One region of the Mesorhizobium sp. M4B.F.Ca.ET.214.01.1.1 genome, then DNA from elsewhere that is predicted to be linked to it. Evidence: predicted binding sites of a transcription regulator. Region 1 holds the regulator's gene; each other region holds the start of a gene.
The links. The regulator PhoB, encoded in region 1, activates phosphate uptake and scavenging genes when phosphate is short. The targets are predictions, from matches to a motif close to TGTCATNNANCTGTCAT.

Region 2: a site for PhoB is predicted at 982-998, ahead of EN857_RS12640 (esterase-like activity of phytase family protein). Genes of this name have one in related genera too.
Region 3: a site for PhoB is predicted at 1,006-1,022, ahead of EN857_RS27425 (DUF1045 domain-containing protein). Genes of this name have one in related genera too.
Region 4: a site for PhoB is predicted at 810-826, ahead of EN857_RS25220 (acid phosphatase). Genes of this name have one in related genera too.

What each region holds. Positions count from the first base shown of each region.
Region 1 covers NZ_SRUX01000018.1:139,461-141,659, forward strand. Annotated here, with positions in the region: gene phoU (phosphate signaling complex protein PhoU) at 1-508, shown strand, start outside; gene phoB (phosphate regulon transcriptional regulator PhoB) at 528-1,217, shown strand; gene EN857_RS29065 (ROK family protein) at 1,221-2,199, opposite strand, start outside.
Region 2 covers NZ_SRUX01000005.1:225,394-227,592, reverse strand. Annotated here, with positions in the region: gene EN857_RS12650 (LacI family DNA-binding transcriptional regulator) at 1-533, shown strand, start outside; gene EN857_RS12645 (hypothetical protein) at 561-875, opposite strand; gene EN857_RS12640 (esterase-like activity of phytase family protein) at 1,087-2,199, shown strand, end outside.
Region 3 covers NZ_SRUX01000016.1:161,549-163,747, reverse strand. Annotated here, with positions in the region: gene EN857_RS27430 (alpha-D-ribose 1-methylphosphonate 5-triphosphate diphosphatase) at 1-209, opposite strand, end outside; gene EN857_RS27425 (DUF1045 domain-containing protein) at 259-966, opposite strand; gene iolB (5-deoxy-glucuronate isomerase) at 1,117-1,929, opposite strand; gene EN857_RS27415 (DUF3329 domain-containing protein) at 1,944-2,156, opposite strand.
Region 4 covers NZ_SRUX01000014.1:85,117-87,315, reverse strand. Annotated here, with positions in the region: gene EN857_RS25225 (adenylate/guanylate cyclase domain-containing protein) at 1-727, shown strand, start outside; gene EN857_RS25220 (acid phosphatase) at 842-2,199, shown strand, end outside.

The DNA.
Region 1 (2,199 bases):
CGCCATCACACTGATCGCCAAGCGGCAGCCGATGGCCAACGATCTGCGCGCCGTGGTCGGCTCGATCCGCATGGCGGGCGACCTCGAACGCATCGGCGACCTCGCCAAGAACATCGCCAAGCGCGTCGGCACCGTCGGTCTCAGCGTCACGCCGCGCGACCTTTCGCATTCCATCGACGGCATGGCGCAGCTGGTGCTGATCCAGGTGCAGGGGGTCATCGAGGAATATGCCGCCGCTGATGCCGCGGCGCTTGCCAAGCTCCGCAACGACGACGAGCGCATCGACGTTAAATACACCTCGGTGTTCCGCGAACTTTTGACCTACATGATGGAAGATCCGCGCAACATCACCGCTTGCACGCATCTGTTGTTCTGCGCCAAGAATCTGGAGCGCATCGGCGACCATGTCACCAACATCGCCGAGAACGCCTACTACGTGCTGACCGGCCAGCAACTGCCCGCCAATCGTCCGAAGCTGGACGAGACGGCGATGTCGGCGCCGGCCTGAGAAGAAGGGTGACGGGCCGATGATCGCGCCACGCATCATGGTGGTGGAGGACGAGGAGCCGCTGGGGGTGCTGCTCCGCTACAATCTTGAATCGGAAGGCTACCAGGTCGAGGTGGTGACACGCGGCGACGAGGCCGAAATCCGGCTGCAGGAAAACGTGCCCGACCTCCTGGTGCTCGACTGGATGGTGCCGGCGGTTTCCGGCATCGAGCTCTGCCGGCGCCTCAGGATGCGGCCGGAGACCGAGCGGCTGCCGATCATCATGCTGACGGCGCGCGGCGAGGAAAGCGACCGGGTGCGCGGCCTCTCCACCGGCGCCGACGACTATCTGGTCAAGCCGTTCTCGACGCCGGAGTTCATGGCGCGCGTCAAGGCGCTGCTGCGCCGCGCCAAGCCGGAAGTCCTGTCCAGCATGCTGAAGGTCGGCGACATCGTGCTCGATCGCGAGTCGCACCGGGTGTACCGCAAGAAGAGCGAAATCCGGCTCGGACCGACCGAGTTCCGCCTGCTCGAATTCATGATGCGGCATCCCGGCCGGGTGTTCTCGCGCAGCCAGCTGCTCGACAATGTCTGGGGCGAGACGATCTACATCGACGAGCGCACGGTCGACGTGCATGTCGGCCGCCTGCGCAAGGCGGTCAACAATGGCCGCATGCCTGACGTCATCCGCACCATCCGGGGCGCGGGCTACGCGATCAGGGAAGATTGACGCTCAGGCCACGTTCTTCCCGGTGGCGCCGCCTTTCACCTGCACGCCCGGCGCGAAAATCTCCTGGTCGACGAAGGTCAGTGCGCGCATGGCGCAGCCTTCGCGGATGAGCGGCAATTCGTTCGGCTCGGTGTCGAAGGAGATCGACTTCGAATGCTGGCCGCCGGCGGTCTGGGCGATCGCCTCGCGCAGCGCCGGCTCGATCAGATCGAAGGCGGCGGCGCTGACGCCGACCATGGCGACGGGAGCTGGATCGATCAGCGCGAACAGGCTGCCGAGGCCGAAGCCGAGCGCCTCGCCGGCCTTGCGGTAGGCCTGGCGCTCCGGGCCGTCGCCGGCGCGCGCCCTGGCGGCGAGCGAGCGCATGTCGGCGTCGCTGACATCGACCGGCTCGGCGTCCTCGCCCATCTGCTTGGCATTGCGCCAGATCGCATAGTTGCCGGCATAGGCCTCGACGCAGCCGCGCCGGCCGCAGCGGCAGAGCGCGCCGCCCGGCCGGTGGATCATGTGGCCGAATTCGCCGCCGGAGGAATGGGTGCCGGTGAACAGCTCTCCCTTCAGCACCAGCCCCATGCCGATGCCGTGCGAGAGCAGGATGGCAATGAAGTCGTCGCGGTACCGCTCGGGATCGCGCCACTGCAAGGCCACCGCCATCATGTTGCAGTCATTCTCCATCGTGGCCGGAACGCCAAATTCGGCTTCCAGAATGTCGGCGAAGGCGATGTCGGTCTGCGGCGTGATCGGCGACCACAACATGGCGCGGGCATGGGTGTCGGTGATGCCCTGGATGCCCATGGCGATGCGGGCGACGCCGCGGACGTCGAGGTCGGGATCCTCGAAACGGCGCCGGACGATGGCCACGCATTCGCCGATCAGCTCGTCGCGCGGCATGATCGCCGTGTCGAGGCGGCGCTGCTCCTCGGCAATGACCTGCCCGGCATAGTCGATGACGGCGACGGAAAGGAAGTTCAGCGACAGGACC
Region 2 (2,199 bases), on a different contig from region 1:
ACCTCGATTTCGAGAAGGCCGGCAGCGACGCCGTCGACCGGCTGGTGGCGCGCGGCCACCGCCGCATCGCCGCGGTCCGCCCTGCCCTCAATCTCAATTTCGGCTACCTGTTCCTCGACGGCTACCGCAAGGCCCTGAAGCGGCACGGCATCGAGGTCGATCCCGGCCTGATCGCCGACGGCTTCATCAACGAGGGCGGCGGCTACCAGGTGACACCGCGCGTGATGCTCTCCAAGGACCGGCCTACGGCGATCATCTACAACAACGACGCTATGGCGCTCGGCGGCTGCAAGGCGCTGGCCGAGATGGGCATCCGGCCCGGCCACGACATCGCCGTGACGGTCATCGTCGACACGCCGCTCTGCCGCTATTTCTCGCCGGCGCTGACCGCCTTCCGCCCGGCGCTGCAGCCCATGGGCCGGCGGTTGGCCGAGATGCTGCTTGCATCGCTCCCCGCCTTCGCCGGTCCGGAAGGCACGCGCATCATGCGCGAGGTCTGGCCGCTGGAACTGATCGCGCGAGAGAGCGACTGATAGTCGCCGAGTGTAGCCGCATCGACCTCAGTCCACTTTCTCCTCGCCCTTCTCGCCAGCCTTTACGATGTCGCCGGTCGTGAACAGGATTTCCTTCAGCTCTGCCCGCCAGTCCTTCTTCTGACGCAGCAGGAATTCGAGATTCATGCCGAAATGCTTGAACTCCTCGCCTTGCGCATTTTTCATGATGGCGCGCGCCTGCGCGTCCTTTTCCACCGACATGCGCTGCTCGTACCAGCTGATCGCCTCCGCCTCCTCGATCAGCGAAGTGATCATGCGGGCAAATGTCCGCACCTTCTGCGTCAATTCCTCCGCCGGCTCGTGATACTGATCGAAACCCATATGTCCTCCTGAGCCCATGGCTCGACCGACCATCGCAGGCGATGCCTGGGCTCGCCTGCAACGGTTGCGATTGGAAAATGGTTCCGGGGCACGCGCCGGCGCGGCCTGTCACGCAGGTATCATGTTCGAGTCCTAGACCGCTTGGCGGAAGGTGCCGGCGGCATGTCGATGCGACACCCGCTCCGGCATGCTCTGTCACAAGGGGATATCCATGAAACATCTCAACCGGACCGTTGCACTTGGCGCGGCACTTGCGCTGTTCACAGCCCTCACCCCGGCGCTCGCCGATGGCGTCGCCTATGTCAACAAGGGCCTGGTCGGCGTCGGCCGCATCCCCGCCAACCAGAAGGACAAGTTCGGCGAGACCTTCGGCTCCGGTTCCGGCATGGCGATCGACACCAAGGGCTGGGCGCGTGACGGCAACGCCTACAAGGGCTCGCTCTGGCTGCTGCCGGATCGTGGCTACAACGTCGTCGGCACCACCGACTATCGGGCCCGCCTCAACACCGTTTCGATCGAGCTTGCCCCGACCCCTCCGGGCGCCGCGCCCGCAGCCGGCCAGGAACAGTCGGGCGTCAATGCGACGCTCGCCGACACCCTGCTGCTCACCGACGACAAGGGCGTTGACGCCACCGGCCTCGACCCGCTGAACGGCGTCCGCCCCGCCGCCGGCGACATGCCGATCCTGCCGCAGGCCGACAATGGCAAGCTGGCGCTGGATGACGAAGCCATCGTGCGCCTGCCGGACGGCAGCATGTTCATCTCCGACGAGTACGGCCCTAACATCTATCGCTTCTCGGCCGAGGGCCGCCTGATGTCGGCCACCCAGCCGCCGGCGGCCCTGGTGCCAATGCGCCACGGCAAGCCGAACTTCGCCTCCGACAATCCGGGCCCGGGCGCCGCCGAGCCCGATCCGAAGGATCCCGAGACCGGCCGCCAGAACAACCAGGGCCTGGAAGGCATGTCGCTGACGCCGGACGGCAAGTTCCTGATCGCCGTGCTGCAGTCGGCGCCGCGCCAGGATGGCGGCGATTCCGGCTCGACGCGCCAGAACACCAGGGCGCTGGTCTATGACGCATCCGACCTCGCCCATCTCAAGCTGGCGCATGAATATGTCGTGCCGTTGCCCGTGTTCAAGGACGCCAAGGGCAAGACCAAGGTGGCGGCGCAGAGTGAGATCGTCGCGCTCTCCAACACGAGCTTCCTGATGCTGACGCGCGACAGCGGCAACGGCCAGGGTGTGAAGGGCGAAGAGTCGCTCTATCGCAAGATCAACATCGTCGACCTGTCCGGCGCGACCGACATCGCCGGCGGCCCGTTCGAC
Region 3 (2,199 bases), on a different contig from region 1:
TTAGGGCGCGGCGCGTAGTGGCCTTCGAGATGGTCGGTGTGCAGTTCCACCAGGCCGGGGATGATGTAGTCGCCGCCCATGTCCTCGCCGGCGCGGGCAGCGCCCGGGTCGATGGCTGCGATCAAGCCGTCACGCAGCACCAGCGAGCCCTCGACGATCTCGTCGGCAAGCACGATGCGGGCATTGGTGAGAACGGTCTCGGCGGTCATTTCAAATCGTCCTTGGTAATCAGGCAGTTTGGTCTCAAGCAGTTTGGTCTCAGGCAGTTTTCCGGGCCGGGCGGCGTCCTAGCGCGTGGTGGGACAGCACCATGAACGGGGCGCCCGGTTCGGTTTCGACGAACAGCGTCAGCGCATCGACCGGCACCGGCCGCAGCAGCACTTCCGTGAACAGGCTGTCGATTGCTGCGCGCAGACGAGGGCTTTCCTGTGACGCGACACGGCCGGACAGCGTCATATGAAAGCGGAAGGTCTCGAAGACGTAAGGGTAGCCCCATTGGCAGAGGTTGCGGAACTCGTCCGGCTTCAGCGAATCTGGGCTGCGGCGCTCGATCTCGGCCTCGGTCAGCGGCGCGCGGAAGCGGTCGAAGGCGAGCACCACATCGCCGGCGAAGCGGTTGAGCGCCGGCACCGGCGCTTGCGGCACCAGCGCGAAGAAACCGTCGATCTGGCCGACGATCAGGCGCGGGATGGTAACCGGCTGGGCCGCCTCGGCGAAGCTGTCGAGCGCCGCGCGCAGCGTGGCTTCGGTCTCGTTCTCAGCCAACCTGAAGGGCGCCTTCAGCGTCGCGTGAAAGCCGTAGCGGCGGGCCGAGGCGGTGTGGAAGGCTACTTCGGCCGCCGACAGCTCACCCACGGCCTCGACCGGCCGGGTGGCGGCGCCGAACGGGTCGCGTCCCAGCCAATTGGCGGCGATCCGCGCCAGCGGCTCGTCCTGGCTTGGGGTGAAATAGATGGCGTAGCGCATAAGAAGTCCTCGTCAGACCCGTTGCCATAGGTGATTTCCATGACGGATTGACGAAGCTTACGATGGTTTTCGGTGGCAAATCGGCCAGGCAGGTCCTTAGCCGACGATTCTTCCGTGCTGGACCAATGGCTTCAGCGCAATGCAGGAGGCTCAGGCCTTCATCAGCCATTCGTGCTCGGGCGCGTTGTGGAACTTCCAGGTGCGCTTCGGCCCGGCCATGACGTTGAGATAGTAGAGATCGTAGCCGTGGCAGGCGGCGCATGGGTGGTAGCCCTTCGGCACCAGCACCACGTCGCCGTCCTCGATCGCCATCGCCTCGTCCAGCTCGCGCTCGCCATTCCTGCCGGCGTCGGTATAGACGCGCTGGAAGGCAAAGCCTTGCGGCGGGTTGAGACGGTGGTAGTAGGTTTCCTCGAGATAGGACTCCGCGGGGGGATTGTCCCGGTCGTGCTTGTGCGGCGGATAGCTGGAGGTGTGACCGCCCGGCGTGATGACCTCGACCACCAGCAACGAGTCGGCCGGCTTGCCTTCGGGCAGAATGTTGGTGACGTAGCGCGTATTGGTGCCCTTGCCGCGCACCTCCTGGCCGAGATCCCGCGGAGCGATGACGCGGGCCGGCAGGCCGCCACCCAGGCCGGGCGCCGAACAGACGGCGAGTTCCAGCTCGGTATCGGCGGTCACTGACCAGTTGGACCCCTCGGGCACATAGACCGACCAGGGCTTGCCCTCGAACGGCGACATGCGCTCGCCGAGCAGGCCGAGATCCGTGCCGGCGGCGGACGCCTTGCCCTTGCCGGTGACGAAGACCAGGCAGACCTCGCGGTCGGCCGTTTCACCCGAAGCCGTCTCGCCCGCTTTCAGCCGATGAAGATCGAAGCCGACATAGGTCCAGCCGGCGCTTTGCGGCGTGACGTGGGCGACGCGGCCGTGGCCCTTGTCGGCCTTGACGAGCAGTTTGGACATTTTTGTCTCCTCGATCATTCCTTCGGTTCGGCCGGAGGCTTGGCCTCTTCGGCCGGCTTGTAGAGATAGAAGAACTGCCAGACGGCATAGCCGGCGAAGCCGAGCGCGATGACGCCCCAGAAAGGCGTGCCGGAAGCGAACTCCATCACCGACCAGGCCAGGCAGACAGCCACCACGGCGATGCGCCGCCACAGCGGCCGGAAGAAGGGATGCTCATAGTCTTTCATCGCGCGCCAATCCCGGATTTAGCCAAAGTGCATCAGATAGACC
Region 4 (2,199 bases), on a different contig from region 1:
TGAGCTGGACCCCGGGCTGGCCCGCGCCTGGGTAGAACTTTACCATGCTCACGTCATATTGGCTGGCTTCGGTATCAATCCCGAGAGCGAGACCAAGGCGGCCGCCGATGTGGCCGAACGCGCGGTGCGGCTCGATCCAGGCGACGCTGAGGCACACGCCGTGTTTGGGATGAGTCTCAGCAACAAGGGCGACATCGCCCGTGCCAAGGCTGAACTGGATACGGCTCTCCGTCTTGCTCCCGGTTCGTCCGAAATCCTGACATTCTATACCGGCTATGCGGCACGCTTCGGTGAACCCGAACGCGGCGCTCAGATGGTCGACCAGGTCAGGCGGCTCGACCCGAACCATCCGATGTGGACGTCCAACTTCTTCGGCCCTGCCTATTTTATGGCCGGCCGGTATGAGGACGCGTTGAAGATGCTGGAGCGCATGGCGCCTGACAACTACGACAAGTGGAGGTGGGTGGTGTTTAGCGGCACCCTTGCGGCTCTGGGTCGGATGGATGAGGCGAAGGCTTCGGTTAGGGAAACTCTCAAGCAGTACCCCGACCTGACCGTCGAGAGCATGATCAATGAAGTCGGCTTGAGCACTAGTGAGCGCAGCCGGTTTATCGAAACGATGCCGCTCGCCGGCTTTCCGTCTTGCGCCAAGCCCGAGGCGCTGGCGAAACTCGCCAAACCTGTGCGGCTGCCGGAATGCGAGGCGCAGCCTCTCGGGCAGCCGTAGAACAGCCCGGCCATTGGCGGACCGCCGCCCATGGCGTTGCCCGTCCAACGCGGCAGCTATTGCCAATATGCCGCGAAGCTGGTGTCATCCCATTTGCACCACGGAGGTATGACGATGAAGCGATCCCATGGGCTCGCCCTGTTTTCCTCGACTCTCGTCCTGTGCGCTGCGGCTTCGGTTCCCGCGCCCGCAGCGCAGCCCGGCGATCCGCCAGCCAACATCGCCAAGATAGGAACGGTGGTCGTTATCTTCGCCGAGAACCGCGCCTTCGACAATCTCTATGGTCACTTCCCTGGAGCCGAGGGCATCGACCAGGCAAGCAAGGAAAGCCTGCAGCAGCGTGACCGTGACGGATCCGTGCTGTCCGAACTGCCGCCTGTCTGGGACGGGCTGACCGCCAAGGGCGTCACGCCGCCGGTGACGCAGGCGATGACCGAGCACCTTCCGAACGCGCCGTTCACCGTGAACGACCCCAAGGGGTTCAACGTTCCGCTCAGCGTCGCAACGCACGATCTCTGGCACCGCTACTACCAGAACCAGATGCAGATCAACGGCGGCAAGAACGACATGTTCGTAGCCTGGGCCGATTCAGGCGCCATGCCGATGAGCAACTGGGACGCCTCCAAGACCGACATGTGGGCGGTGGCGCAGAAATACGTGCTGGCCGACCATTTCTTCATGGGCGGTTTCGGCGGTTCCTTTTTCAACCATCAGTGGCTGATCTGCGCCTGCGCGCCTTACTACGCGGATGCCGACAAGAACCCGGCCAAGCCGTCGATTTCGGTGACGGACGATGGCGGCACAGCGCTGAAGCTCGCCGACAATTCGCCGAAATCGGTGCGCGACGGTATCCCGAAATTCGTCTCCGACGGCAATCTGACGCCGGATTTCTACGCTGTGAACACAATGCAGCCGCCATACCAGCCGAGCGGCAATGATCCGGCGCCCGGCGGCGATCCGCTCCTCGCGGACCCGTCCAAGCCGACAACGCTGCCGCCGCAGACGGAGCCGACCATCGGCGATATGCTCAGTCTCAAGCAGGTCAGCTGGGCATGGTACTCGGGCGCCTGGCAGTACACGCTCGACCATGGCAATCACACGCCGATCCCGAATTTCCAGTACCATCACCAGCCGTTCAACTATTACGCCAACTACGCGCCGGGCACCGAGGCCAGGCGGGAACACCTGCGCGACGCCGGGCTGGCTGGCGTGAGCTTCATTCAGGCGATCGACGACGGCGCCCTGCCTCAGGTCTCCTTCTACAAGCCGCAGGGCAATCTCAACGAGCATTCCGGCTATGCCGACATCCAGGCCGGAGACCGCCATATCGCCGATGTCATCAGCCATCTGGAGAAGAGCCCGCAATGGCCGCATATGCTGGTCGTTGTCGCCTATGACGAGAACGGCGGCATCTGGGATCACGTCGCGCCGCCCAAAGGCGACCGCTGGGGACCGGGCACGCGCATCCCCGC